DNA from 3 places in the Nitrosospira sp. NRS527 genome. Region 1 is predicted to be linked to each of the others. Evidence: predicted binding sites of a transcription regulator. Region 1 holds the regulator's gene; each other region holds the start of a gene.
The links. The regulator sigma-54, encoded in region 1, starts transcription at its own class of promoters, with help from an activator protein. The targets are predictions, from matches to a motif close to TGGCACNNTTCCTGCT.

Region 1 (10,183 bases):
ACTGTGTTTTCGCAGATGGTGGCCGGGTGCGCCGATGAAAAAGGGGACCTATGACATTCCGGTACCTGATAATACCGGCGTGGTCACGGTTGGCGCGCTGGTAATCCCAATGATAGGCTTCGACCAACTGGGCTTCAGGCTGGGATATGGTGGCGGTTATTTTGATCGTACTTTGATCGCGATCACTCCCCGGCCTTTGGCGATCGGCGTCGCGTTCGAAATTTTGAGAATGCACACTACGCATCCGCAACCGCACGATATTCCGATGGATTTTATTGTGACCGAGGCCGGAATTTATCGGGTGGCGGCAACCGGCCTGATGTTGATCTCTCCCGAAGAATGCGCGGCAGAGACACTCCGGTAAGGTCATAACCAGCGATGGCATTCAGCCCCACCGCTGTGTGCAAGCTTCAGTATATTTTCCGGGTGGAATAAAGAAGACGATATTCGTACCGGAATGAGCTTGCACTTTCCCTTCAGCCAGAGCTCTACACATCAAACTCCCTGTGCCGTACCAGAACCTGGTTGTTTCCGCAAAAATACCGTGCCAACCGTTCAGCGAAATAAACCGAGCGATGACGTCCGCCGGTGCAACCGATACTCACAGTCAGATAATTGCGATTGTCGCGAACGAAGCAGGGTAGCCAGTCGTCCACAAATCGCTTGATGTCCTCAAACATTTTATTGACGTTGGCTTGCGCATCAAGGTATTCAATTACCGCGGCATCTTTTCCGGTAAGAGGCCGCAGCAGCGCCTCGTAGTGCGGATTGGGAAGACAGCGAATATCGAATACCATGTCGGAATCCAGAGGGATGCCGTGTTTGAAGCCGAATGACTGGAACAGGAGAGTCAGGCTTGCATGATTCAGACCGACAAAATCCCTTATCCATGCCCGCAATGAACTGGCGCTCAAATCGCTGGTATCGATGCGGTTTGCAAGATCGTGTATCTCGCGCAGCATTTCGCGTTCCAACTCTATACTTTCCGGCAAAGTCGAGCGGTTATCGCTGAGTGGATGGCGGCGCCGAGTTTCCGAAAAACGCTTTACCAGCGTATCGGTTTTAGTTTCAAGGAACAGCAGGTGCACTTCCATTCCCTGCCGCCTTAGATCGGCCAAGCGTTGCGGCAACAAATGCAAGGTTTCGCGGCTCCTTGCGTCGATACTGACCGCTACGCGCTGGTGTCCGGATTCCTTCAAATATACCGTAACCTCCGGCAGCAGGTTTGCTGGAAGATTGTCCACGCAATAGTAGCCACTGTCCTCGAGCACGGTAAGGGCGATACTCTTGCCGGAACCGGAGAGGCCGCTAATGACGATCAGCTGCATTTTTCGAATACGAGCGGAGAATTAATGGTTCCCGCCCTGCAATTCAAAGTTCATTTTCCTGCTTTTGTCTATTTTGGCCATTTTCCATTTCCTGTTGATGTCGCGCAAAGAATTCCTGAGCACTGTCTATACCACGAAGTTGCAGAACATAATTGCGCACCGCCGCTTCTACCAGCACGGCCAGATTTCGCCCAGCGGCAACCGGGATGATCACCTTGCGGATATTGACGTCCAGGACGCTTTCAGTAACATCGTTGATCGGCAGTCGTTCCATCGTGTTGAAATCAACGCTGCTGGGTTTTTGCAAATGCACGATGAGCTTCATGTTTTTTTTCCGGCGTACCGCGGTCTCGCCAAAAATAGTTCGGATGTTCAGCATCCCCAACCCACGCACTTCAAGAAAATCACGTAATATCGGAGGACAGCAACCTTCCAGCGTTTCTGGCGCAATTCTATAAAGTTCCACGACATCATCCGCAACGAGCCCATGGCCCCGGCTCACGAGTTCCAACGCCAATTCGCTTTTGCCGACGCTGCTTTCACCGGTGATCATTACGCCCATTCCCAGAACGTCCAGCAGTACGCCATGGCGGCTACAGGAGGGCGCAAGGACGCGCCCCAGATAGGGGCGTAACGTCCAGATCACCTCCAGACTGGAGTAGGGTGAACAGAAAAGGGGAGTGCGGGTGGCATCCGCCAAGGCTCTTATCGAGTCCGGCACTGAACCGCCACCGGCAACGATAATGCACAGGAGGTCGCTTTGCGCGATCTGCTGCATACTCTGCGCCAGCGACTCGGCACCAAGCGTGTTGAGATACTTGGCTTCGGTCTCGCTCAGTACCTGTATCCAGTTAGGGTGGATGAAATTGAGGTGACCGATCATTCCCTGTGTCGACCGGGCAACGGCTTCCGCGTCCAGATACCGGTCGCCGCCGTCTTTACCGGCTTCCCAGGTCAGGCTCAGATTTGACTGCTTGTCTTCAAATAGCTGTGCAACGTTAAATCGGGGCATCTGGTTTGAATCATCTCCCAAGTTATAGGACAAAGGGGCAAAGCTTCCGCTTATCTAACAATGCTAAAGTCCTGATTGAGCCGATTATTCAGGTTGTTCGACATCCTGATTCTTTAATGCGCCGATATTACGTTGGCTTTCATTTTTTTTCTTGTGCTTGAGCATCTGGCGGTCAAGCTTATCCATCAAGTTATCGATGGAAACGTACATATCGGAACCGTCAGCCTCGACAAAAATATCCTTACCAGGCACATGGACATTTGCTTCAGCCTTTTGCTTAAGCTTTTCCACGGATAGAATCACGTTGATATCGATGACGTTGTCGACATGACGCATAACCCGCGTCAGCTTTGACGTAACGTAATCGCGCAGCGCAGGAGTAATTTCTACGTGGTGACCGGTAAGATTGAGATTCATCATGTCTCCTTGGCTTGGATTAAAAAGATTTCCGAAGATTAACGGGAGGAATTTGTATGGACTCCCGATATTTTGCCACGGTACGGCGGGCAACCATAATTCCCTGCTGCCCCAGAATTTCTGAAATCTGGCTATCGCTCAGTGGCTTCTGTGCATTTTCGGCGTTTATCATTTGCTTGATCAGAGCACGAATTGCGGTGGCGGAACAAGCACCGCCGGTGTCGGTCGCTACATGACTGCCAAAGAAATATTTTAATTCGAATATGCCCCGTGGCGTCCTCATGAATTTTTGTGTCGTTACCCGCGAAATCGTGGATTCATGCAAGTCAAGCGTATCCGCAATTTCCCGCAATACCATGGGGCGCATGGCCACTGCGCCATGCTCGAAAAACTGTTGCTGGCGTTCGACCACTGCTGAGGATACCTTGAGTATCGTGCTGAAACGCTGATGTACGTTCTTGATGAGCCATTTCGCCTCATTCAGATGGCCCGACAGGCCTCGTGCGGAATCATCATGAGAGCGTTTCAGGATATCAGCATAGAGCCGGTTGATTTTGAGGCGGGGCATTGCTTCAGGATTAAGGCTGGCTACCCATGAACCGCTGATCTTTGTCACAATTACGTCGGGTATGATGTAACGGGCGACAGTGGAACTGAATGCCATGCCGGGTCTCGGGTTCAGTCGGGTAATCAGGTGCCGGATCGATCGCAGACATTCATCATCACAGTGCAGCAGTTTTTTAATGGTGGCGAAATCCCGTAATGCCAGGCTTTCAAGATCGTCATTCACCAGCAGCACCGCCTGATCCAGGTAAGGAGTACATCCCGGCAGCGCATGCAATTGCATGAGCAGGCATTCCCTGAGGTTACGCGCCCCAATGCCGGGAGGATCCATGCGTTGCAACTGTTCCAGAGCATTGTGAAGATCGTCGATGTCTATCGCGAGCTCGGGCGGCAGCAGTTCAACGAGCTCTTCAAGATCCTGTGCAAGATAGCCGTCGTCATCCAGACTATCGATCAGCAAACCAACGATTCTTCGCCCACGCTCCGGAATCTGGCTAAGACTTAGCTGCAGGTTAAGATATTCACGCAAGCTGGGCGGTTCCGCCGCTTGTTGCTGAAAATCCCGTTCGTCATCATCATCCCGCGTGTTGCGAACGGCTCTATCGTCCGAGAACCAGTCTGACTCATCGGTCATCTTTCTCGTGTCGGAGCTGTCCTCGATAGAAAGCAATTTCGCACTGGCTTCATCCGGAATCTCAATCAGATCCGATAACGGCTCTGCCCGAATATCGTTGGGCATATTCCGATAGTCGATCGTATCGCTACCGATATGATCGTCAAGTTCAAGGAGAGGATTTTCTTGAACCATACGTTCTATTTCCTGGCTCAGTTCTGCCGTGGAAAGCTGTAGCAGCCGTATGGATTGTTGCAATTGCGGAGTAAGCGTCAGGTGCTGCGACAGCTTAAACTGAAGAGTAGGCTTCATAATTTGGAATACCCACGGTAAGGCAAGATTCGTGCGGACCGAATCTTTTTCACAGCTTGAAATGTTCTCCCAGATATACTTTTCTCACACTTTCATTATAGATGATTTCATCAGGGTTTCCGCTAGCCAGGACTTTTCCTTCGCTGATGATATAGGCATGATCACAAATCCCCAACGTTTCCCTGACATTATGGTCTGTAATGAGCACACCGATGCCACGCTCCTTCAGGAACCCGATGATTTTCTGGATATCCAGCACGGCAATAGGATCCACACCGGCAAACGGTTCGTCCAACAGGATAAAGCGCGGCTGCGTTGCCAATGCCCGGGCGATTTCGACACGGCGTCGCTCGCCTCCGGATAAGCTGATTGCCGGATTGGTCCGTATGTGACTGATGTGCAGATCATGCAGCAGATCGTCGAGATGCTGCTGCACTTCATCGCGCGTATAATTTTTCAGTTCCAGTACTGCCCGAATATTATCGGCCACGGACAGTCGCTTGAAAATTGAAGCCTCCTGGGGCAAATAGCTCAGGCCCAGGCGCGCGCGCAGATGCATCGGCATTGGGCTCAAATCGACATCGTCCAAGGATATGCTGCCACCATCCAGGGGTACCAACCCTACCATCATGTAAAAACAGGTGGTCTTGCCTGCGCCATTGGGGCCCAGCAGGCCGACCACTTCACCGCTGCTGACAGAAAGTGAAACGTCTTGTACCACCGTCCGGGATTTATATCGCTTTTTTAAATTAACGGCTTTTAATTCGCTCATTTTTCGGGATCCGGGCGTTAGTCGATTTCATTCATCTTTTTCAGCGTCTGGTTTCGGCTCCTTCTTCTTGGGCTGGATGACCAGCCTCACTCTCCCCTCGGATTGGCTCTGAGCACTCGTATCGTTGTTCCCGGTCACCTGAAAAAACTCATTCAGTGCATCGTAAGAAATATAATCGCCATGCACTTCATCCTGGCCACGTCTCAGTCTCGCCTTCTTGAAGAGCTGCACCTTATCCGCCTTGGCGTCATATTCCATGCGCTCGCTCCAACCCTCGACGTACTCGTCCTTGCCATCGCGCTTTTGACGGAAACTGGCAAGATTACCGAAAGCCGTGGCGTGCTGGAAACCGCTGGCATCTTCTTTCACGGTCATCTTGTCGGCACGGATAATCAGCGTGCCCTGCGTGAGGACTACGTTACCAATGAATGTAGCAAGCTTGTTGGCATCCTGGACAGTGGCCCGGTCAGACTCCAGATGAACCGGTTTATCGCTATCGGCCCGTTCCGCCAGCACGGGTCCTGTAAACAGCAGGGAAGCAAAAAATACAGTAAAAAATATCCCGCCCCGAGTGATGTTCGCAGCGGTTGCCGTGGAATTCGCATGGCACCTGCTCAGGGATTCCCTAGCGGGCATTGTCATGAATAACTCTTACGCGTGAGAACAACTGAGTGATATTGGTGCGGCCGTTCATTTCCATGCCGACTGCGTTGATAACAGATTTTTTTTCGGTAATAACCACGGGTTTATCGGTTCTGGCGATGTCATCATCCGGAATCAAGTGCAACAAGCTGGTCGTCATGGTTGTCTCGCTCCTGCCTTTGGCAGCGTTCCTCAATACCATAACGTTACCCGTAAGATAAATGTCTTCGTTATTGCTGGACATCTTCGCTTTGTCCGCTTTTATTTGCAGCGCCGGTTTACCGGGTTCGGTGTTGATAAAAAGGGGTTGCTCCAGATCAGTGGTATCGTCGTCCGGGTAATGCACCATTTCCTTCGCGACGAGCGTGTGGCGCGCAAGACCATCCTGATCCATGCGAGTGACCGAGAAGTTTTCCATCCTGTAATCGGGGGTACGGCCAATTTCGTTGTCTTGTGCCGGAGAAGGTGTTCGTGCCGACTGGCTCAGCCAGAATGACAGCGCTGCGAGCAGGGCGAGTAGAATGAGGGGAAGCCCGGGAAACAGGCGAGCGATCATTTAAGGTACATCGCCAATTGCGCGTTGAGGGTATCCTGAGCCTGCATGACCATTTCGCATACTTCGCGTACCGCGCCGCGCCCGCCCTCAAGACGCGTAACGTAATGCGCATGCTTCTTCACCAGAGAAGGCGCAGCAGGTACGGTGAGCGCAAGACCGCAACGTAACATCACCGGTAAATCTATCAGGTCATCCCCCATATACGCACACGCCGAAGCATCCAGGTCCTGTTCCTCCAGCAGCGTCTCGAATACAGGCAATTTGGTTTTTGCCCCCTGATGAACGACGGTCACACCCCAATCTTTTGCCTTCAGTTCGACGCAGCGCGATTTTCTGCCAGTGATCAGCGCGATTTTGACGCCGCTTGCCTTGAGCATTTTCAGACCATGACCATCATGACTATTGAATGCCTTGATCTCCTCGCCGCCATCTGTGAGATAGAGAGTGCCGTCGGTAAGGACTCCGTCCACATCGAAGATAACCATGCGTATCTTCCTGGCCCTTTCTTGTATGTGTTCCATCAATATTACAACGGCCGATTGCGCGGCCGGCCTGAATAAATAATTGGTTTTTCTTGATGTGAAACAAGCAGCGTACCGCCGTCAAGATCATATAGTCCCGTATCTTGCAATGCGTTCTCCCTGCCTCCCCCTCTTGACGCGGCATATAGCATTTGTCCAAACCATCCTGTTGGGATAGATGGTGCGCGCGAAGAAGATCTGGATGAAGACTTCTCGCTCCAGATAATTCTGCCTATAGATATTCCGGAATCGAATGAATGCCGCAGGCGCATAAACGTGGCGATCCGGCAGTCATCTCAGCGACGGCTCGCCATATTCCAAAGAGGGATAAGCATCTCCCGCTGGAGAATAAAATTATACCCGATAAGAACCGGCCCCAATAAACCGGCTGAGCGCTTTATCCTTCACTCCTGCGAAAGTGAAACACTATGAATATGACAACAAGGAAGCGGGACGGTTCGCCGTATTGCGTCGGCGCTGCACTGCTGCGCGCAAGGCGTTTGCTCGTGTAAAAAAGATTTTACGGTTCCTGGCCGCGATTAATTTTTAGGGAGCGGAAACACTACCGACTCAACCACGCCGCTCAATTCCTCTACGACCACGTCTCTTCCCGCTTGTCCTGCTCCTATCTGTCTTAGCCGTGAAATTACCTCCTGCACCAGCACTTCGGGCGCTGAAGCGCCAGCAGTGATGCCGATCTGGTCTTTTCCTTCCAGCCATTTCTCCTGCAATTGCTCGGCACGATCTATCATATAAGCGTCCACGCCGGCATTTCTCGCGACTTCACACAAACGGTTGGAGTTAGAGCTATTGGGTGAGCCGACAACAATGACGAGATCACACTGCTTGACCATCATTTTTACCGCATCCTGGCGATTTTGCGTCGCATAGCAAATATCGTCTTTTTTCGGTCCGGTAATTTTTGGAAAGCGCTTTTTCAAAGCCTTGATCACTCGCGTCGCATCATCCACCGACAAGGTCGTCTGGGTAACATACGCCAGATGAGTCGGGTCTTTGACCACCAGATTCTCGACATCCTCTTCTGTTTCCACCAGGTACATGCAGGGACCGTCTCCTTCGGCCTGACCCATCGTGCCTTCAACCTCCGGATGGCCCGCATGACCGATCATGATAATTTCTCTCCCCTGTTCCCGCATCTTTGCCACTTCAATATGAACTTTGGTCACCAGCGGGCAAGTGGCGTCGAACACCTTGAACTGTTGCGCTTCGGCTTCTCGCCGCACCTCATGGGAGACGCCGTGCGCGCTAAAAATCAGAATACTGCCAATGGGTACTTCGTCGAGATTCTCGACAAATACAGCGCCCTTTTTTTCCAGGTTCTCCACCACGAAACGGTTGTGCACCACCTCGTGGCGCACGTAAATGGGCGCGCCATGCATGGTCAACGCACGTTCGACGATTTCAATCGCGCGATCGACGCCAGCGCAGAAACCACGGGGGTTAGCAAGTAATACCTTGATCATTGTTCATTCTCCATAAAAACGATTCCATCAACCAGCCGCTGTCGGCGGTATCGTTTGTTGTTCAGCATTCATTTAACCTAAATCCGGTAGTTGGACGGGGGGAAGTGTACAGTTTTTGCGGTGCAGGGCAAGGCGCAACGACGCGGAATGGTCATTCCATTCCAAGGAGTTGCAACGCAGCCATGTACCGCAAAAACTGTGCAATTCACCTCGTAGCGCCCTCACCCAAAAGGTGAGGGTCAAATAACATGAGATATTGTTATTAATCATAACACTGATCTATTAAATGAGCGGTCAACTACCGGATTTAGGTTTATGGCACATACGCAGACGCATGCGCGGACAGGGAAATCGGTAATCCATACAAAAAGCCGGATCGTTATTTTAGCAGCCTGTCGGACTTGAAGGAAATCGGCTGCAAAAGCGTCTGGCTGGTTCATATTTCGCCGCTTTTTCGCTGCGATTCTTCAAGTCCGACAGGCTGCTAGAGCATTCATATAATTCCTCAAGATAACTTTCTGTCAATGAAATCCGGTTCCGTTTTTGTATTAAGCGTTTGAAAACCTGCGCGTATCATTGACCGATCATTACCTCACCGCACCCTCTTTTTTCCTGGCTTGACCGGACGCTCTCCAACTGTGCGCATACGGTTCTCGCAGCCTGCAATATACGCACCGTCTGGCGATGCAAGAGATCCGGGTGCACGAAAAACAAATGGTTGCCCCGGACCGCCCGGATTTGCGGGAATCGGCGAAACAGCGCCTCTACCCCCGTTTCAGCCGGCCCCAACGGTACACTGCTGATGATGGCATGGGGGTCGGCTTCCAGCAGATTTTCCGCAGATATCACAGGCGTTATAGAAGACGCGGACTCGAAAATATTGATGCCGCCACAAATGTTGATAATATCGCTGATGACATGTTCACCGTTCACCGTCATCAGCGGTTGATGCCAGATTAACTGAAATACGCTGATTTTACGCCGGTCGCCATAATTACGCTTGATTTGCTGCAATTCCTCTTCATAAGCGCTTGCCCCAGGTTCCGCTTGCGCTGCCGTTCCCGTCAGCTTACCGATCGTCCGCAACAACCGTGGAATGTCTTCCAGTCGGGTTGCTTCAACGGCAAAAACGGTCAGGCCTAATTTCTCCAGTTTCTCGATATCAGACCGCCCATTACCGCTACGCCATGCAATCACGAGATCTGGCTTGAGTGCAATGATTCTCTCCAAATCGAGACTGGAAGAATCGCCAACGTCAGGAACAGACTTGGCCGCGTCGGGAAAATCGCTGTAGCGGCTGACGCCCACGAGTTTATCGCCGGCCCCGGCTGAGAATACCAGTTCGGTAATATTCGGGGAAAGCGAGACGAGACGGCTGGCGAATCGATCCAGGCGAATATCATGCCCCCGATCATCGACCAGGCTGATTGGAAAAGTGGAGGACGCGGAAAACGACGAGGTTTTCTCTGCAGTTTGAACAACGCCGGCGATACCGATGGAAGCCGGCATCCATCCTGAAAACACAAGCAGCAGTATTAAAACATGGCGCCGTATTTGTTTACGGGATTTACGGGACATGGGAAGGTAAAAGTGAGCAGGCTTCCGAAGCGGGTGCTCACAGTCCGGGATTTTTAGACAATTCCCTGGAAAGAAGACGAGGGGAGGCTATTCGTCCTCCCGATAACGTCCAGCCAGGGCCACACGCTGTTCATACGCTTCGCGCGCTATCCGAACGTCTTCCAGAAAAAAAGGCAGTTCCCTGATCAGCATTGCCTGCGGCCCATCCACCAGCGCTTTTCCCGGCACAGGATGAAAATCCACCAGCACCATATTGGCGCCCGCGATCACCCCCTGTGCTGTCACGTGCATGATATCAAGTATGCCATCGGGCGAAGACGCGCGAAGACCGACGGAATGCGAGGGGTCGATGCAGACCGGCATGCGCGTGAGACGCTTGACTAC
Region 2 (10,183 bases), 760 kb from region 1:
GGTTTTTCAGCGTTTTGCGGCATCTGGTCCGGATGCCGCCATTGACGTTCTTCTACTTGATTATTATTTGCCCGGCGCCTCCGCCACCGATATTTTGAAGGAGCTGTGCCAGGTGCGTGGGTTTGACCTGCCGATCATTCTGGTTACAGGTTCTGGCGACGAGGAAATTGCGCGGCAGTCTCTCAAGCTGGGCGCCGCTGATTATGTGGTAAAAAGTGCGGGTTATCTTCAACGGTTGCCCACGGTCATTGAAAATGTCTGGCTCCGGGCCGAGTCAAATCGCAGAGAGCGGGTTTTGCTGGAGGAAAGGACCCGGCTTTCTCTTGCCACCGAAGCAGCCGCAATAGGTATTTGGGAGTGGAACACGGTGACCGGCGACATCATCTGGGATGATCGCATGTACGAGATTTATGGCGTTCCACGCGGGACCGCAATCACGTATGAAATATGGAGATCCTACACATATCCCGACGATTTGCCCGAGCAGGAAGCGCAATTAAAAAAAATCAGTGCGGAAAATGGACGGGCACAGCTTGATTTCCGGATTCTGCGCGGACACGAAACCATACGTCATTTGCATATCGCCAAAGCGGTAAAATGGAGCACAAACTGTAACGAGTTGCGAATAGTAGGCACTGCCATCGACATCACGAAGCGCAAGCAGACCGAACTTGCAATTCAGGAGCATGCCATGCAGCAGGGCCTTATTGCAGCGTTCGGGCAACAGGCGCTCGCCAGCGCCGATCTTGACGAGCTATGGGATCAGGCTGCGGTGATTGTATCCCAGGGCCTGAACATCGATTTTTGTAAAGTCCTCCAGCTTGCGCCGGATTTACGTTCTTTTGTACTCAAGGCAGGTTCAGGTTGGCAAGCCGGCTGGATAGGCCGCAAAATATCATTCACCTACGAAAACAGCCAGAACCGGTTTGTTCTCGCGAGTTACCAACCGGTGATCGTAGGAGATTTCCACGCCGAGATTCGGTTCAAGCCTTCGAATATTTTGCAAAATCACGGCATCCGTAGTAGTGCCGATGTGCTTATCTCGGGCGCTGGCGGCCCGTACGGTGTATTGGGAGCCTATTCACGTGAAGCGTTCCGCTTCACGTCGAGTAGTATCAACTTCTTGCAGAGCCTAGCCAATATCATTGCAACCGCTATCGATCGCAAGGCTACGGAGGAGCGCCTCACCTATCTGGCCCAGTTCGACCCGCTGACGGAGTTGCCCAACCGGAGCCTTTTCCTCGATCGCCTCAGACGGGCAATGGAGCATGCGCAGCGCAATCGATGTCGGGTAGGTGTGGTATTCGCTGATCTGGATCGTTTCAAGATCGTTAACGATACGATGGGCCACAGCACTGGCGATAAATTACTGGTTCAGGTTGCGCAACGGTTGCAACGATGCGTGCGCTCATGCGATACGGTTGCGCGATTGGGTGGAGACGAATTTGCATTCATCCTGACCGATCTGGCTCAGGCCGAAGACGCAACCCTGGTTGCGGAAAAAGTAATTACTGCGCTCTCGCTGCTCTTTGAGTTGGAAGGGCAGGAAATTTATATTTCAGCGAGCCTTGGAATCAGCATTTATCCCGGAGATGGTATGGATGCGGATGGCTTGCTCAGGAACGCTGACACCGCGATGTTCCAGGCTAAAGAGCAGGGTCCAGCCATTTATCGGTTCTATTTGCCGCAGATGAATGAGCGCGCAGTAGCCCGCCTCAAAATTGAAACTCAGCTTCGCGGTGCGCTCGCGCGGCGCGAGTTCGTGCTGCACTATCAGCCGAAGGCAAGTTTGGTCAGTGGCGAAATCACCGGCTTTGAGGCGCTGCTGCGCTGGCAGCATCCAACGCATGGACTCGTGCCGCCGCTTCAGTTCATCTCGGTACTCGAGGATACGGGACTGATTGTTTCAGTTGGCGAATGGGTGGTGCGAACAGTCTGTGAACAGATAAAAGCATGGCAGAATCAAGGGCTTTCCTTGTATCCGATATCAGTCAATCTGTCGGCACGACAGTTTCAGCAGCAAGACCTCGATTCATGTGTTGGAAAGACTCTGCAGGTCACCGGAATTGATCCCCATTTGCTGGAATTCGAGCTGACTGAATCGATATTGATGAAAGAAGCCGAAACAACCGCCAGTGCGCTGCAAAACCTGAAAGCGTTCGGTGTGCAGATATCGATGGATGATTTCGGTACGGGTTACTCAAGTCTTGCCTACCTCAAGCGGTTTCCGCTGGACGTAATCAAGATTGACCGCGCGTTCATCCGGGACGTCACCACCGATCCGGACGATGCAACCATCGCGGTGGCTATGATCAAGCTGGCCCACAGCCTGGGGCTGAAGGTGGTAGCTGAAGGCGTTGAAACGAGGTCGCAACTTGATTTCCTGATAAAGCACGGTTGCGACGAAATGCAAGGCTTCTATTTTTCACGGCCCCTTCCGCTCGAGTGTGCTTCGCAGGCGCTTATCAAAGGTTATCGGATACCGATGAGCAACGGATCACTGAATGAAGGATGAGCTTGCGGCTCATCGCCAATAGCGCTCTCGTCTCAGGTTTAACCGCTCCCAATTGCTATAAAGTCCTTTCCCTATTACGCGATATTTGTTAACTTAACTGCGCGCAAATTCCCAATCCGCGGGGGGCGGATGAATTTTCTGGCAGATAATGACAAATGAAAAAAGTTATCTTGGTGATTTGCCTCATGTTCGCCTTTACTGGCGGGGCTTTTGCACAGAAGGGGGGGCTGAATCTTAGATCGCATTCGGTGCTGGTTATGGACGCTCAGCATGGGCATATCCTTTTTAACAAAAATGCAGATAACGTGATGCCGATCGCTTCCATCACGAAACTCATGACGGCAATAGTTGTGCTTGATGCGAAATTGCCTCTGGATGAGGAAATCGTCATTGAAGCCGCTGATATCGATGTTCTCAAAAATACCCGCTCTCGCTTGCGAGTGGGGGGAAGCCTGACTCGCCAGGAAATGCTGCGGCTGGCATTGATGTCTTCCGAGAACCGTGCTGCGGCGGCGCTGGGGCGGACTTATCCCGGAGGCATCAATGCATTCGTTGCCGCAATGAATATGAAGGCATTCGAGCTTGGCATGGGCAACAGTTATTTTGTTGATTCCACCGGGCTGAATAGTGCCAACGTCTCCACTGCGCGTGATCTGGCAAAAATGGTGAGCGCTGCGCATGACTACGATGTCATTCGTGAATTTTCCACTACCGCTGCGCATGCGGTGGCGTTCGCAGATGAAGACCGTAGCATGCAGTTCGTCAATTCCAACCGCTTGGTGAGTAGCGGAAGTTGGGATATTGATTTATCGAAAACAGGCTTTCTTAGTGAAGCCGGACGCTGTCTTGTCATGCGGGCTAACATAACGGGAAAAGCAATTATCATAGTATTGCTTGATTCCTGGGGAAAGAACTCACGTATCGGTGACGCCAACCGCATCAAGAAATGGATGGAGATCGGGTTCACTCGCAAAGTTCGGGGGTAATATATTTAAGTGGACCAGTTAAGGAAGGCTAACGCGTGGCCATATACCCGAGTCTCGGTCTGAAAGAAGTTTTTTGATACAAACCCGGAAAAAGTTTCTGTCCTACCATCTTTAACTCTGCATGGGGCCGCACTTCAATGTGCCGCTGATGCTGGAGTATCGCGCCGATATCGAGTATTCAGGAGATTTCGATATTCGGGGTCGCCGCTTGATTTTTCTCCAGGTAGGGCATTGCGTAGCACCAGGAAGCGAGCATTCGCCCAGGAAGGAGCTGTCATGCAATTACAACTGATTGTCGCGCTCATCATTGTTTTTCTGATTGTCATGTTCGCGATTCAGAACGCCGTGGCGGTAAGCGTCGTATTCTTGCTGTGGCGCATCGATGCGTCGCTTTCCTCTGTGATTGCTGCCTGCTTCGGCCTTGGAACGCTCATCGGTGCATTGATTACGGTCCCCACGATGTTGCGTGAGCGAATTCTGATAAGTCGCCTGCGTAAACAAGTCGAAATATTGCGCGCGGAGAATGACAGCCTGAATGCGCTGAAGAAAGACGAATCTGCACTACCGTATGGGCACTAATTTATAGGCAGCGGGCCCGACGGTAGTATCGATTACCCAGTTTAAAGCAGGCGAAACGCAAGAATGGCAACGATCGTGGGCGGAAGCGCGGCTGCCAGCAAGCCTAAAGGATGTATTGCTCCATCTCTGAATGAACCTTTTAATATGGAAAAGCCTGCCGGGTTCGGTGCATTGGCAATGACTGTAAGCCCTCCGCCGGTAACGGCGCCGGCAACGAGCGAATATCGGAACTCTGCGCTCGTGCCTTCCAGGAGAGAACCCAGATAAGTGAGCGCTGCATTGTCGGTGATTGCGGTAAGGAGGGTGGCGCCAAAAAAAAGTACAGTGTTGTCCATGTCGGACAGCAAGGGCTGCAGCCACCACTTCTGTTGTCCCCCAAGGACAACCAGCCCGGCAAGAAAAAAAGCAACCAACAATCCTTCGCGCAGAATCAGCCGGTCCTGATAGCGCTCATAGGCACTCGCAAAGCCCAGAAAGAAGAGCAGCAACCCCATGAAGACGACAGGGTGATGCGCAAACACTACCACGCCTGCCAGAAATACGATATGCACAAATACCACGGGTAATGGGACCTTGGCACATGTGGCGCGCGCTTCATTTTTCAATCCCGATAATTCATGTCGAAACAGGAAAGTGACGGCCAAGGCATTCACCAGCACGCCGATCGCGGCCTTCCAGCCAAATGTAGTAAACATGAAGGCAGTGTCCCATCCCCATTTACCCGCCACCATGAGAACCGGTGGTGCGGCAAAGGATGTCATTGTTCCACCGATGGAAATGTTGACAAACAGCACACCGAGCGTGACATACTTGAGCCGGGTGGAAATCCCCCTGGAATAATAACGCTCAAGCAGAATCAGTCCGGCTAACGTCATGGCCCCCGGTTCCGTGATAAATGAGCCCAGCAGAGGAACAAACGATAATGTGATGAAGTAGAACGCGCTGCCCTCCGGCCAGGGAATGAGCCGCGCGAGCGTTTTTACGTTGAGCATGGCGAACTGCAGGATCGGGCGAGTGCCCGCGATGACCATGATGGCAAACACGAACATGGGCTCGGTAAAGCTTTGTCGATCGAGGTAAGCGATGGCGGCGTGCTTGCCGTCCGTGACAAACATCATGATGACGAGAACCATGGCCCAAAAGCCGAAAACAACCTCGACCTCGCCGAGAAAATGCCAGATGCCTGCGTGGGTGGGGTGACTATGCGCCAATTGCTCGAAATATTTGGTCGAGAAAGTGTGGATCAGCGCGACGCCAAACAACAGTGCGCCAATAATCTCGATGGAGGCGGGGTTCAACCTAAATCCGGTAGTTGACCGCTCATTTAATAGATCAGTGTCATGATTAATAACAATATTTCATATTATTTGACGCTCACCCTCCGGGTGAGGGCGCTACGGGGTGAATTGCACAGTTTTTGGGGCACATGACTGCGTTGCAACTTCTTGGAATGGAACGGCGCCCCAAAGCGTCGCCCGAGGGACCCCGCGAAGCGGGGATCGGGCAGCGCAGGGGATGCCGCGATCGCGTTCCACACGCAAGGCGCCCGCATCCCGCTTCGGGGTCGCACCTTCCTGCGGAAGGCACTGCTCCGCCCTACGCGGGCGCATTCCGCGTCGTTGCGCCTTGCCCTGCACCCCAAAAACCGTACACTTCACCCCGTCCAACTACCGGATTTAGGTTCAATTCGTTTTATTTCATTGCATCAAGATTGGCCTTTGCATCAGCATTTCCCTGGGCGGCGGCTTTCGTGAACCATTCCTTGGCTTTATCGGTATCCCTGGCTATTCCTTCGCCGGCGAAATACATCACCCCGAGGTTATTTTCAGCATCGACATTGCCCTGCTCAGCCGACTTTTGAAATAGCTCTACCGCTTTGACCGGGTCTTTGGCGACACCTTCACCATTTGCGTACATCAACCCGAGGTTGAACTGGGCATCCGCATATCCCTGCGCAGCGGATCGATGAAACCAGGCAGCAGCCGTAACAGGGTCATTGCTCAGGATTTTACCGGATGAATCCTTGGATATGGCTTCCCCGGTGTAGTACATAACGCCCAGTCCGTTTTGGGCTTTGGCATCGCCAGCCTCGGCATCTTTCCTTAATTGCAGGAATTTTTCTTCCGGCGTCGCTTCATTCTCCGAGCCCCCCGGCATGATTTCCTTTAATATCGCCGATTTTTCTTCCGGGGTCAGCTCATTTTCCAGGATGCTCGGAATTTGTGCTTCCGATGTGAATTCATCCGGCAACCGGGTCTGCGTTTCCGTTTTGGCGGCGGTCTCCGGCGCTTTCTCGCCGCATCCGGCAAGCATGAGCATGGGCGCGGCGAGTAACGTAACAATAAGGATGTTCATCGATTATTATGTCCTGTCAGGTACCATCCAAGCTGGTTCAGCGGTTGTGAAATCAAAGGCGAACGGGCTTCATCCTCATAAGCTGTAATACATATCAAACTCGACCGGATGGGTGGTCATGCGAAACCGCGTCACTTCTTCCATCTTGAGTTCGATGTAGCCATCTATCATATCATTCGAAAACACGCCGCCCCGGGTAAGAAAGTTGCGATCCTTATCCAGGCTATCCAGTGCCTCATCCAGCGAGGCGCAAGGGTTGGGAATCCTGGCGGCTTCCTCGGGCGGAAGGTCATAAAGATTCTTGTCCATGGGGTCACCTGGATGAAGCTTGTTCTGGATACCGTCCAGCCCAGCCATCATCAATGCAGTGAAAGCAAGATAAGGGTTAGCGGTCGGATCGGGAAAACGCACTTCGACGCGCCTTCCCTTGGGACTGTTGGCGTAGGGAATACGCACTGCGGCGGAACGGTTGCTTACTGAATAAGCAAGGTTGATCGGTGCTTCGAAGCCGGGAACCAGGCGCTTGTAGGAATTGGTACCCGGATTGGTAATGGCGTTCAGGGCTTTGGCATGCCTGATAATGCCGCCTATATAATACAACGCCATTTCCGAGAGGCCCGCGTAACCATTTCCGGAAAATAGATTTTGTCCGGCTTTCCAGATCGACTGGTGCACATGCATGCCCGAACCATTGTCGCCGACGATGGGTTTCGGCATGAAAGTCGCCGTTTTTCCGTAAGAGTGCGCGATATTGTGCACGACATATTTGAATACCTGGGTCCAGTCGGCGCGCTTCACCAGGCTGCTGTACTTGGTACCTATTTCACACTGTCCGGCAGTCGCGACTTCATGATGATGTACTTCGACTTCGATACCCAGTTCTTCCAGTGCAAGACACATGGCGGAACGAATATCGTGCAAGGAATCAACCGGAGGAACGGGGAAATATCCCCCTTTTATACCGGGGCGGTGCCCGGTATTGCCCCCCTCGTATTTTACTGCCGAGCTCCAGGCTGCTTCCTCGGATTCGATCTTTACCGAGCAGCCGGACATATCGGCATGCCAGATAACGGAGTCAAAGATGAAGAATTCAGGTTCCGGTCCGAAATAGGCGATGTCGCCGATGCCGGTCGATTTAAGGTAAGCTTCACCGCGTTTCGCGAGCGAGCGGGGGTCGCGGTCATAGCCCTTGCCGTCGGAAGGCTCCACCACATCACAGGTCATGAACATCGTTGCCTCGTCCATGAACGGGTCCATTTTCGCCGTTTCGGGGTCAGGTACCAGCAGCATGTCGGAGGCATGAATACCTTTCCAGCCGGCAATGGAGGAACCATCGAACGCGTGACCATCCTCCAGCTTGTCCGCATCGATGGCATGGGCGGGAAGCGTTACATGGTGTTCTTTACCGCGGGTATCCGTAAATCTTAAATCAACGAACCTGACTTCATTGTCCTGGATCATTTTCAGAACATCGGGTACCGCCATATTTCTCTCCATGAAGACTGCCTTGAATTGAAGGGGATAAGTATAAAGGTAACATTATATCAGCAGGAACGTTTCCATTTTTTCAAGATGTCGAGCCGAACATGCCTGGGACCCGACATCTTTGGAAAAGATGCCGGGGATCGCGGGCGCTGCCGTGGCGCTGGCTATGAAGCCTATCCGGTACATAAAGTTTTTAGGTAAACACCCGCTTGAAAATGGATTACCATTGCACTTTAATCCGTTATTCTGGAAAACCATATGGAAACCATCACTGCAATACTGGAGAGGGCGCAACAGCGTGCCAGGGAAATGGATTTGCCGTACGAAGGGGCGCTGTTGCCCAGTGAAGCGCTTGATCTGCTGCAGGAAGTGCCCGGAGCAAAATTGGTGGACGTGCGTTCCAGAGCCGAATGGGATTGGGTAGGGAGAATACCGGGTGCGGTCGAAATCGAGTGGCAATCCTATCCCGGGATGCGGCCCAACTCCAGCTTCCTCGATTATCTTTCCAGCCAGGTGGACAAGGAATCGCTGGTGATGTTCATCTGCCGCAGCGGAGGCCGTTCACATCAGGCTGCGGCTACCGCTACCGAATCGGGCTATGCAAATTGCTACAATATTCTCGAAGGTTTTGAAGGCGAGAAAGACGCAACCGGCCATCGTGGTAGCAAAGGGGGGTGGAAAGCAGCAGGGTTGCCTTGGATACAAGGCTGAGCCGACGGACGGGAAACCAGGAGCGCTGGATCAGAATTCTCCGCGTTCAGATTCGGGAAGTCGACGGGCTTCAGTTCAAGCCGCTGACCATTTGACCATTCCCGAATAAGCCGTGATCAGCACAATGATCCCGAATCCGATGCGATACCAAGCAAATACGGTGAAATCATGGTGACTGATAAAGCGCAATAATCCCCGTACAGCCAATAATGCGCTGATGAAGGAGGCCACGAAGCCGATAAAAAATACGCCGATATCATCGAAATGGAGAATATCGCGATTTTTGAAAATATCGTAGAAGGTGGCCGCGAACATCACGGGTATTGCCAGGAAAAAAGAGAACTCGGTGGCGGCCTTGCGCGATAAGCCGAAAAAGAGTCCGCCAATAATCGTTGCACCTGAGCGCGAGGTACCCGGTATCAAGGCCAGGCATTGCATTAATCCGACTTTCAGCGCGTGTTTCCAGTCCATATCTTCCACCCGTTCAACTTCCACCACGTGTTTCCTGCGCTCGGCCCACAGAATTAGAATTCCGCCGATTATAAATGCCATTGCCACGGGTACTGGATGAAACAGATATTGCTTGATGGTTTTAATGAACAATAAACCCAGAATCGCAGCGGGCAGAAACGCGATGAAAAGATTGAGTACGAAGCGGTTTGCATCCTGACGCGAGCCCACATCCGCAACTACGCTACGAATCTTGACGCGGTATTCCCAGCATACCGCCAGAATGGCGCCCAGCTGAATGACAATCGTGAATACCTTTCCTTTGTCGTCATTGAAGTCGAGCAGATCAGCCGCCAGGATGAGATGGCCGGTAGAGGAAATCGGGAGAAATTCGGTCAGGCCTTCGATAATGCCGAGGATCAGGGCCTTGAGGAACAGAAACCAGTCCATATGCGATTATCCGGCCAAACGAATTAAGCGCCGGATAAGCACGAGCGGAAGCAGGTAAGTCAAGGTGTTACCAGGCAACGGGTTTTTCCAATGGCGACATATAGGTTGCGATTATCCGGCTGATTATTTTTTTCGGCATTATCGCATCGAAGCCTGCTTCAGGCTTGAAAATACTTCTTGAAGTTGCCATAGAGCCGATCAGCGAATAATTTAGAGAAGACTTTTCGATTCCCGTTTTCCCGGGAGAGACGAGTGTTTCCTATTTAACGGTCGGCTCTATGGCAGGATGAGCCCAATGCGCCATCACCATTACAGCTTGTTATAAATCTCCGTCCCTTTTGCCACAAATTCGACCGCTTTTTCTTCCATGCCTTTTTTCAAGGCTTCATTTTCGCCAACACCTTTCTGTGCGGCATAGTCGCGCACATCCTGGGTTATCTTCATCGAGCAGAAGTGGGGGCCGCACATCGAGCAAAAGTGGGCGAGTTTGGCACCTTCCTGCGGCAGGGTTTCATCATGGAACTGTCTTGCCTTGTCGGGATCGAGGCCAAGATTGAACTGATCATTCCAGCGAAACTCGAAGCGGGCTTTCGAAAGCGCATTATCGCGAATCTGCGCACCGGGATGGCCCTTTGCCAGGTCTGCCGCGTGA
Region 3 (10,183 bases), 280 kb from region 1:
GTTAGTATTTCCCCATGAGCATCGTACGACTCGAGCACGTTTATAAAGAATATACACTCGGTGAGCAGCAGGTGCAGGCGCTCAAAGATATCTCGCTGAGTATTGAAGATGGCGCCTTTGCCGCCATTGCCGGTCCATCCGGCAGCGGCAAATCCACGTTGCTTAATCTGATCGGGTGCATCGATACCCCATCGAGTGGAAAAGTTTTTTTAAACGATCAAGATGTCAGCGGGCGAACGCCGGACGAGCTTTCTGATCTGCGAGCTCGAACTATAGGTTTTATTTTCCAGACGTTCAACCTGTTTCCGGTGCTTTCCGCCGAAGAAAACGTGGAATACCCCCTGTTGCAATTCAAAAACCTGAGATCAGCGGAGCGTCGCACCCGGATCTCGAAATACCTTGCCATCGTCGGCCTGTCTGCATTTGCCCACCATCGCCCCAACCAGTTGAGCGGGGGACAACGCCAGCGGGTTGCAATTGCGCGCGCATTAGCGACGCAACCGAAAATCATACTGGCTGACGAACCGACCGCAAACCTGGATCACAAAACGGGCGAAGGTATCTTGCAATTGATGAAAGAAATCAATAGCAATTTCAAGACCACCTTTATTTTTTCTACCCATGACTTGCGAGTCATGGAAATGGCGGATCGATTGATACATATCGATGATGGGCAGATCACGAGGCCTGGCTTCGACAAACAGAAGAAACCGGATGTGGTGATTGAGAGACGTCGTGCAAATAATGACCTATCCGCTCGGGGTACTGATCAAAGCGAGAAGGATGGAACGCAGACGTAAATTCAAATGTTTGGTTCTAGCGGTGGTATTAATGGTTGTTCTTTCGCCATTGCGTGGCTTTGCTAATGCCACACCAGCTCAGTTCCCAATCCCTACGATACCAGAATCAACGGATCCGCTGACCGATAAGGCCGAGGAGGACTCTTTGGTTTTGTCCTTGTCCTTATCTATGTCTTCGCGTTCTATCCACCAGTCAGCCGCAGGAATAGAAAAGAATGTCATGATCAGAAATGGTATGCAATTTTATGAGGCTGAAGGTGAACCCTTATACTTACCGATGTCTCTATCCATATCCACATCATTAATCCAATTTGCCGAGCAAAGTGACGAGGATATCGCTGTTTCCGAAAAACTGGGCGATGAAAGTGAAGTCAATTCCCGAGAATCATTATTTGGCGAGGATGTGGCACCAACAAAAACTCCCGCGACCGTCTGGAGCACGCTCGTTACCGGCTGGAAGGGATTTTCGCAGCTCGAAATCGCCGATAACTATAGTAGCCCTCAGCATTTTTCCAAGGCAAAGCTGAGAACCGAGTTATCGCGCACCGGACAATTCAACGAAAACATAAGGTGGAAAATAAGCGGTCGATTTGACTATGATGCCGCCTACGACTTATCGGATTTCTATCCGTCTGCGGTGCGGCACGACCAACGTTATCAATTTTTTGTGCGTGAAAACTATCTTGATGTTTCTGCGGGCGATTTTGATTTTCGTGTCGGTCGACAACACGTAGTATGGGGTGAGATGGTAGGCCTTTTTTTCGCGGATGTGGTGTCCGCCAGAGATATGCGCGAATTCCTTCTGCCTACGTTCGATATCATGCGCATTCCACAATGGGCGGTGCGCGCTGAATACTCGAAGAACGACACGCACGCTGAGTTGCTGTGGATCCCGGTACCCACTATCGACGACAGCGGGAAGCCGGGCGCGGATTTCTATCCTGGCCCGCTGCGGGGCGTGGCCTCTTTCGCCGGTGAAGACCGTTCGGGACGAAACATCGGCAACTCGAATTATGGGTTCCGATTATCCCAGCTTATACGTGGCTGGGATATCTCGGCGTTCTATTATCACAGCCTTGATGTCGCTCCGACGTTTTATCGTGTCAGCGCACTGACCGAGCCGCTGGTTCTTCAGCCGCGACATGACGAAATCGATCAGGTAGGCGCAACCATTACGAAGGATTTCGGTACAGTAGTGTTCAAGGGTGAAATGGTTTATACGGATGGGCGCAAATTCAATGTGATGACGCCTGCCGCAATAAATGGCTTGGCCAAGCAGAATACCCTCGATTACGCGCTCGGCCTGGATTTCAATTTGCCCGCTGAGACCCGTTTGAATCTACAGTTTTATCAGCGTGTTTTCTTTTCGTATAATCCGACGGGTTTTACCGACAGGGTGGAGAACGGGGCCAGCATCCTACTTAATGGAAAGCTCTGGCGCAATGTGGAAGCGCAAGCCTTACTGATACATAGCTTGAATCGTAACGACTGGATGTTCCGGCCACGGTTAACCTGGAATTTCGAGAGAAACTGGCGCGCGGCGGTGGGGGCAGATATTTTTGGAGGCCAATCCACGGGATTTTTTGGCCGTTTTGAACACAATGATCGTGCCTATACGGAGTTGCGTTATTCATTCTGAGGTTCGTAGAACCAATGATGCATTTTTGCGATATTCGAAAATCAGAAATTCTGTCTCAGCGCTTCAACAATTGGTATGCGGGAAACGCGCCGTGCCGGAAGAATGGCAGCCAGAATTGTGGCTCCGATGCCAACGGCACAGGATACCAGTAATACTTGCAGAATAATCTGAATATGGGCCGTATACCCGAGATTGGCGTTCGGCGGTGGTGGCATCGGAATACCAATTGCAGAGATAATAAGCGCCAGTACTATACCGAGCACAAGTCCGACAACGCTGCCGATTACGCCGAGCAATATGCTTTCGACCATGATCAATCGAAATATCTGATCTCTCCGGTTGCCCAGCGCCATCATCGTACCGAACTCTCCGGTCCGGTCGAAGATGCTCATGTTTACGCTGTTGGCAACGCTCAATAAAACCATGACGAGAATTATCAACTGCAGAACACCAAACTGACCCTTGTACATTTCTACCGTTTTCTCGTAGAAATCGTTCAGTTCAATCCAGGTTTTGATCTCCAGGCCGGATTGGTCGAGTTGCGTCGCTAGCATGGTCTTTACAAGATCGGTATCCTCTGTTTTATGCACCGTTATGACGAATGCGTTCACGCTTTGCGTTCCGAGCAATTCCTGGGCCGCGATGAGGGGGATTTTTATTGCCCGCGCGTCATAATCGTTCGAGAAGCTCTGGAATACGCCGACTACTTCCAGATCAATGCTGTTCAATGCGCCCTCAAGCGCATTTGCAAGTAATGTGACATGGTCACCGGGCTTTAATTTCAGCCCCTGAGCCACACCATATCCGAGCATGATTCCGAAAGCATCCTTATCGTTCAATTGGCGCCCAGAGGTAATCGAGACGGAACTCCCAAGTACTGCTTCCGGTCCTGCCTCTACGCCTTCAGCGATGACCGGCAGGTCGCTGCGGCCATTGCTGAGCAACCCGGAAAAGTACAACCGGGCCATTACATCGACAACGCCTGTGTTGGTGGCGATCTGTTGCCTGACTGTGTCGGGTTCTTCTATCAGGTATTTTTCCGGTGTGCGCGATCCTGCGGCAAAAAAGCCCTTTTTGTATACCTGCAGATGCCCTGATTGTGAATGGATAAGGGCTTCGGATAGCTGCACGAAAACATCGTTTATCCAGCCACCTGCAACGATCAATCCGGCCACGCCACACATGATCGCAGCCAAAGTCATGGCAGTGTGTAATTTCTGCCTGAGGATATTACGTAACGCCAATCTGAACATGATTATTTGGCCAGCTACCGGTTATGTCGCAAAGCATCGACAATCTGCATTTGCGATGCCCGCCAGGCTGGGTAGATACTTGCAATCAGTGTGGCGCCGATGGCAAGCGCCAGCGAATCCCGTGTGGTCTCCCACGTCACCAGGATTTGTCCTGTGTACCCATGCGTCATGCCCGGTGGCGGCGGCATGGGAATTCCGATACTGGAGATTATGTGCGCGAATAAAAGGCCCAACAGCACACCGAATATGCCGCCTATGCAGCCGATAAGCACCCCTTCACTCACGAACAGGCGCATGACGCCTGCGCGTTTCACGCCGAGCGCCAGCGACGTGCCGATTTCGCCGATCCGCTCCATTACGCTCATAGTCATCGTGTTGGTGATGCTGAGAATGATGATAACGGCAATGATCAATCTGATCCCATGGATTTGCTTGGTGAACAGTGTCACCGTTTTGTTGTAGAAGTCCGCCAACGCATACCACGGAACGATCTCCAGGTCCTTTTGCAGCCTGGAGCGTAAGCTTGCAAGCATGCTATCGGTTTGTGCAGTGTCATTCAGCATTACCGCCCAAACATGGGATCCCTCCGTGCGAAGCAAGCGTCGAGCCGTTTCGATGGGTATGCGTAGAGCGGCATCATCATAAGATTTCGTCACGGTGGAGAAGAGGCCGCGAATGGTCACTTCCACCGCGTTTGTTCCTCTTGACGCTGTGGTCGCCAGTAAAACAACCTTATCACCAACATCGACGCCGAGATTGCGTGCAAGTCCTTCTCCGATGATGATACCCAATGGATCGTCGGCAGAAAGGTTTTTGCCAGCCGAGATTCGCAGGCCATCACCAAAATCCCGCTGTCGCCTGGGGTCATCACCGTCACCAATGAATGAGATGGTGGCTTCATCATGGCTGATGAGGCCGCTGAAGGAGATCCGGGGAACAATTGACTTGATTTGATGTGGTTCGCCTGGCGTTTCCAGTTCAGGTACGGCATCGGGAAGCAGAAAGGCGAAGGGGTCCGCTTTCCCCGAATCGTGGTAGCCTGGGCGCACGATCTGCAGATGACCTGATTGCGATTTGATTGTGGATTCCCGAAAATCAAAAAAAATCCACTCAATAAAACCATTCGCCAGGATGAGCGCCATGATGCCAAACGTAACAGCGCCTACCGCAATGGCACTACGGCGTCTTTGGCGTATGACATTACGAAATGCCAGTTTAAAGTCAAGCCAGAATACATTCACTGTGGCAGCTTCATTTTCATCAGTAACAAATCAGTAACAATCTCATATTTATTGTCCATTTCGCGATGTGCTCTTGCTGGAGGTTGGGCAAACAGCGGGTGAGCGACGCCTCGCAACGATTATCATGACACTATTCGTGTGGCTGCACAAATAGGCCTATAGCGGCTGCACGAGTTTACGTATTGTTTTTTATGGTAAAATTTAAAATCCTGAGAGTTACTGGAAGGCAGGAGCGAGTGAGGCAGCTTCGCGTAATCGCACTTCTGACCTGCATAAATCTATTTGGTTTCGATTGAATAACTCATCCTTGCTATTGAGTGCACATTAAATTGCAGCGAATATCCAATAAATTACGTCAGTGACTGATCTGGTATTGAAAGATAATCCAGTATGCTGAGATACAGCATTTAGTAAACCGCGCGTAGATGTTTCGCGCAAAATATCAGTGACACATCATGTCTGACCGTGAAACTATCCTGAAGATTCTAGATCTGGCTCGTTGGGCGCCAAGTGGCGATAATGCCCAGCCCTGGCGCTTCGAAATTATCGATAACAATCACATTGCGGTTCATGGCCATGATACACGTGAGTGGTGCTTGTATGATTTTGAGGGCCGGGCCAGCTATATGGCCCATGGGGCGCTTTTAGAAACACTCCGGATTGCAGCAACCGCTCATCACCTCCGCGCAACCTGGATACGGCGATCGGCTACCCCCGACACAGCGCCAATTTATGATGTCACGCTCGATTACGACCCAGAGCTGGATGCCGACAGTCTTATATCCTCTATCAAAGCACGTACCGTCCAGCGACGACCAATGCAGATAACCTCGCTGACCAGCGCTCAGCACGGCGCGCTATCGATTGCTCCAGGGCACGAGTACGATGTGCTTTTTTTTGAGTCCTTCGCCAAACGCCGTGAAGTTGCGGGATTGCTTTGGGATAACGCCCACATTCGCCTGACGTGCCCCGAAGCTTATCACGTGCATAAAGAAGCTATCGAATGGGGGGCTCGTTTCAGCAAGGATCGTATTCCAGAGCATGCGGTTGGCGTGGACCCGGTCACTGCCCGATTGATGGGTTGGGTAATGCAGAACTGGCAGCGGGTGGATTTCTTTAACCGATATATGTTCGGAACAATTATGCCGAGGCTGCAATTGGACCTTTTGCCGGCTATCTGCTGTGCCGGACATGTTCTGATCTATGCTAAAACTCCACCGGAAAACCAGCGCGATTACGTGCTGGCGGGGAGCGCCATGCAGCGTTTGTGGCTGACCGCAGACACGGTTGGCCTTCACCTGCAACCACAAATGACGCCGGTAATCTTTCATTGGTATGCGCAGACGAAGCGGAAAATTTCGGCATTACCACAAATTGATCAAGCCGCGTATGCACTGGCAAAACGATTCAAAAGTCTAGTGGGCGAACGCGCGGACGGTGGATCAATGTTTTTTTGTCGTGTTGGCCGATCGGCGAGAGTCAATTCACGTTCGGTCCGCAAGGAGCTTGGTGATTTGCTGGTGCCCTGAAATCGAAATAACATCTCTTCCGTTCCGACGTCATTGGAGTTCGCTTTCGTAAGACGTCAGGCGGAGGTGTCAAAGCTTTTGAACCGAGATGCCTCATTGGCGGGTACCGCGCGAAATTTCGAATCAACGGCGTAGACATCAAAGATCAGAGACATTATACGGAAACGGGAATTGGTGCAATTGCATGGTTCTTTGCAGGTTCAGGATGATTTCATGAAGTCGGAAGCAAGTTCTGTTTACGGCAATCTGTGCTGCATGCATGACGTAGTATCGGATCAGCAGTGCCGCTCGATGCGAGGTCGAATGCGTCTGGTGATTCGGTGGAAGAATTGTATATGGCGAATCGTTTTTGCGTTTACCCACATGAAATGCTGGCGACCTCAGATTTCGTCAACTAAAGAAATTGTCGAATTTTATTACACATTACTTTGCTCCGAATAAGTGCCTCATCTAACATATTAAAATATATACGATTTTCTATCTGGCACAGTATATGCTTATATAAAAATACCGAAACTGCCCGGACATAATGGCAGCTAATACAAAGAAGGAGCGGACGATGCACAGATTCAAGAAACTTATAATTGCCGCCAGTGTAATGATGGCGTTCTCCGGCGCTGCATCAGCGGCTACGGTGCTGAATAACTGGGAATTTGATCCGAATGGCCCCGCCGGAGCGGGACCCGTGACAATCAATGAATATCTTGACGTAAATGGTAATGGCTTTATCAAGATTACCCCAACTGGGGATGGTAGCATCGGTTCCGCTTACACTTTTACTCAATTCTCGGTATTCAACTCGGTGCAATATGACAGCCTGGGACAACTGTTCCCCATAACGCATGGGGTGACAATCACCGCGGTAGCAGAAACGACCGGTACTGGAATTTTTGGTGGCGCCTTTGTTTTCGACGCCGGGGGTACGTTCAAGATATATTCTGATTCAGGGAATAATTATGGTAGCGCTGCGGGGATATTCGGTGCCAATGTTGGTACTCTGATCGGTAGTTTTACCACCTTGGCGGGCGGTGGTGGAGTTGTTGATGGATCTGGGTCACCCACTGGTAATGGACAGATCACCATAGACGCCGTAGCAGGGCCGGGAGACCTGACGCCAGGCTATTGGTTTGCGCCTGGTGGGTCACCCGATTTAACCGATTCAACGGTGTTGAGTTTTGCGTTTACCAACGCCAACACGACTGGTAGCCCAACTAGTACAATGATAAGTGAAATTATCTGCCAAGGCGCCGGGTTTACCGGTGACGGTTGCGGAGCGGGTACTTACGCTAATGTGGGCGGCGACCATTTTTTTGTAAGTAATAACGGTCAGTTTAAAATATCCGTGGTTCCTGAGCCCGCATCGCTGGCACTACTGGGTGTAGGGCTGCTCGGCATGGGTTTGACAAGCCGTCGCCGCAAGGCAGCTTCATAAGAAATTGAGGTTTACTGTTTTACCAAAGTCCCGCAATCGCGGGACTTTTTTTTATGTGCGTTCAGCATAGGCGCACTCTTGTGGGTGAAAATTCCACAGCAAGTTGATCCACAGCAAACGAAGTATAGTGCCACTGTGACGGTGACTGAGCGTGGGGAGGAAGCATGAAGCGAACTGATGAACAAGAGCCGGATAGAAGGCGCTGGCGACCACGGCGAGCGGACATGAAACCACGATTTTGTGATCAAGGGGCAGAAACATAGGCCCTGCCCGATTGAGCTGGCCGCGCAGTATGCCCGTACCTATGAAGGGCGTCCCAGTTCGGTGCGGACATGAAGTCAAGCTGGTAATAGGCTGCGAAACGAACCAGTCTCAGCATCCGGCATTACCGAGTGACAGTTAAATTATGGGACCGGATAGTCATTTTTCTGCGCTCAGCAATCCCGCCTTGGTGGGTGCGTATTCAGAAAAATCATTCGCAAACAGTCAACCGCCCCCTCTTGGCGTGCAATGCCTTCAAATCAACAAGTCGTTTCCGTCACAGTATCTCCAGCGCCAAACACGCCGGAGTCCATCACTCAGTTGCCGTTTCCACCCGGTAAGCACGTTAGGGTGTACTTCAAGCGTCTGCGCTAGTTCGGTCAGCGCCTTGTCGCCCGCCATTGCTCCAAAAGATATGTCACACGCAAATCTATCGGAAGAGTTTCGGGGAGTCAAAAAGAGAATGCTATTTATGCGTAAAACATGCTTCAATTTGATTTTTTATTTCTCTGGTCAATCAGTTAATATGCCGTCGAAGCGTGGCGGCTAAACCCTCTTCTTCATGCCGGGGAAAGAAATAGGAATATAGAGATTTATCTTTGTATTCGCGCGTATCTGCCAAAGATGCAATTTTGGCATCGACGTATTCCAGATCCAGATGCATTAGTACAGCAGGCGCATCGACGCGTTCGCAAGTACTAATTCCGCTAATCTGGCGAAACCCCAGCATCCGTTTGTAAAAACTCGCATGGCGCGGATTAACTTCGATAAATGCGTCATCCGCATTATGCAGACTGCGCGCGTAAATATAGGACAGGTGAAATAACGAGGCGAGTACTTCCTTTGATCCATACAGGGAATCAATGGCAAATTTTGACAATTCGCATACCTTTCTCTTTTTTTTCCGGAAGTTGTTGATCTCATCTTTATGAAGCTTGTCAGCCAGTAAACCTTCCTCCCCATCAATGCCGAGTGTTAATGTTCCGACCAGTTGCTGCTGGCTGGATACCTCAAACGTCATCCAATTACTATTATTGACAAACATCTCTTCACTCGAAGTGTCATAACCACGCCATGAATACATGCGCTGAAGGAGAGCGCTTACGGCACTACGATGTAAAGATGAATTCACAGACCGAATGCTATAGCCATCACGTCTTAAAATGCACTCCTGATTGTATGTTTCTTCCGATAACCCTATGGATGATCCCGAGCCTGAGGTCTTACATCTGTCAATTTTTTTGGCGTTCGATCGCGCATTACGTTTCTGAGGAAACGATATCTCATCATTGTAGAGTTGCATGTTTAGAGTCCTAATAGTGATTGAACCGATGCCATTACGGTAACTATGATTAAAATGAGAAACAGCAGAACTCCGTTCGCGTTGGCTGAGAACGAGAGAAGAAAGCTGCGGCCGTGCGTGGAATTGATCAATTTGGCAGAACGAAAATGAAAAATTTGCTTGTGTTGCGCCAGCGTAATAACAATGCCGGTGCTGATGAAGTCCCCGTTTTAGATCGGGCTTGCTTGCTCCAAAGCAAAATTCATGCCACATTTAACCCGAGTGTAATCATTGAATTGGCGCAGTCGCGATTAAGGGGCTGTCGTCAAACTAGACGGAATATTATTGTTTTTATATAATTCTTTGTTTTTTAAGACTTTATATTGTCGTTAAAAAGCGACGAGTTTGAGGTGCTTTTGTTAATGCAGGCTCTGAATAACTTGCGGGATAGTTTGAAAGCGAAACGTATCACCATCTCCTCTCCTCCGTATCCATCAGGTGGACGTATACTGCGAGCGTTATCTGGCCTACCAGACGTTTGCCGATGCCGTAAGCGATCAAAGCGTGCTTGAAAGGGGTAGCGTCACCTGGGCGCCGGGATATGGTTTCCCATTGGGTGAAAAATCGATGATTATTTATTGCCAGGGCTCGGGTGATCAGGTCGGCCTAGCGAAAACTGTTGAAACGATGCTCAGCCAGATATTGGAGGCGCAGGTGACGGAGAGTCTGAGGGCCGATCGATACGA

Region 2: the regulator sigma-54 is predicted to act here: its motif matches at 7,982-7,997, upstream of glnA (type I glutamate--ammonia ligase).
Region 3: the regulator sigma-54 is predicted to act here: its motif matches at 6,945-6,960, upstream of pepA (flocculation-associated PEP-CTERM protein PepA).

Annotation. Positions count from the first base shown of each region.
Region 1 is NZ_AP024515.1:52,770-62,952, reverse strand. It holds gene KJS40_RS00320 (5-formyltetrahydrofolate cyclo-ligase) at 1-364, shown strand, start outside; gene rapZ (RNase adapter RapZ) at 489-1,328, opposite strand; gene hprK (HPr(Ser) kinase/phosphatase) at 1,372-2,340, opposite strand; gene raiA (ribosome-associated translation inhibitor RaiA) at 2,425-2,757, opposite strand; gene KJS40_RS00300 (RNA polymerase factor sigma-54) at 2,777-4,246, opposite strand; gene lptB (LPS export ABC transporter ATP-binding protein) at 4,296-5,018, opposite strand; gene lptA (lipopolysaccharide transport periplasmic protein LptA) at 5,046-5,660, opposite strand; gene lptC (LPS export ABC transporter periplasmic protein LptC) at 5,644-6,216, opposite strand; gene KJS40_RS00280 (HAD-IIIA family hydrolase) at 6,213-6,737, opposite strand; gene ispH (4-hydroxy-3-methylbut-2-enyl diphosphate reductase) at 7,277-8,221, opposite strand; gene KJS40_RS00270 (cobalamin-binding protein) at 8,795-9,799, opposite strand; gene KJS40_RS00265 (3-deoxy-7-phosphoheptulonate synthase) at 9,887-10,183, opposite strand, start outside.
Region 2 is NZ_AP024515.1:2,566,038-2,576,220, reverse strand. It holds gene KJS40_RS11590 (EAL domain-containing protein) at 1-2,515, shown strand, start outside; gene pbpG (D-alanyl-D-alanine endopeptidase) at 2,671-3,501, shown strand; gene KJS40_RS11580 (LapA family protein) at 3,778-4,080, shown strand; gene KJS40_RS11575 (putative Na+/H+ antiporter) at 4,122-5,378, opposite strand; gene KJS40_RS11570 (tetratricopeptide repeat protein) at 5,773-6,435, opposite strand; gene glnA (type I glutamate--ammonia ligase) at 6,511-7,920, opposite strand; gene KJS40_RS11560 (rhodanese-like domain-containing protein) at 8,179-8,631, shown strand; gene KJS40_RS11555 (undecaprenyl-diphosphate phosphatase) at 8,707-9,531, opposite strand; gene thiC (phosphomethylpyrimidine synthase ThiC) at 9,841-10,183, opposite strand, start outside.
Region 3 is NZ_AP024515.1:331,465-341,647, forward strand. It holds gene KJS40_RS01530 (ABC transporter ATP-binding protein) at 15-800, shown strand; gene KJS40_RS01535 (DUF1302 family protein) at 1,078-2,439, shown strand; gene KJS40_RS01540 (FtsX-like permease family protein) at 2,481-3,641, opposite strand; gene KJS40_RS01545 (FtsX-like permease family protein) at 3,707-4,933, opposite strand; gene KJS40_RS01550 (nitroreductase family protein) at 5,389-6,462, shown strand; gene pepA (flocculation-associated PEP-CTERM protein PepA) at 7,022-7,894, shown strand; gene KJS40_RS01560 (long-chain N-acyl amino acid synthase) at 8,673-9,458, opposite strand; gene KJS40_RS01565 (hypothetical protein) at 9,936-10,183, shown strand, end outside.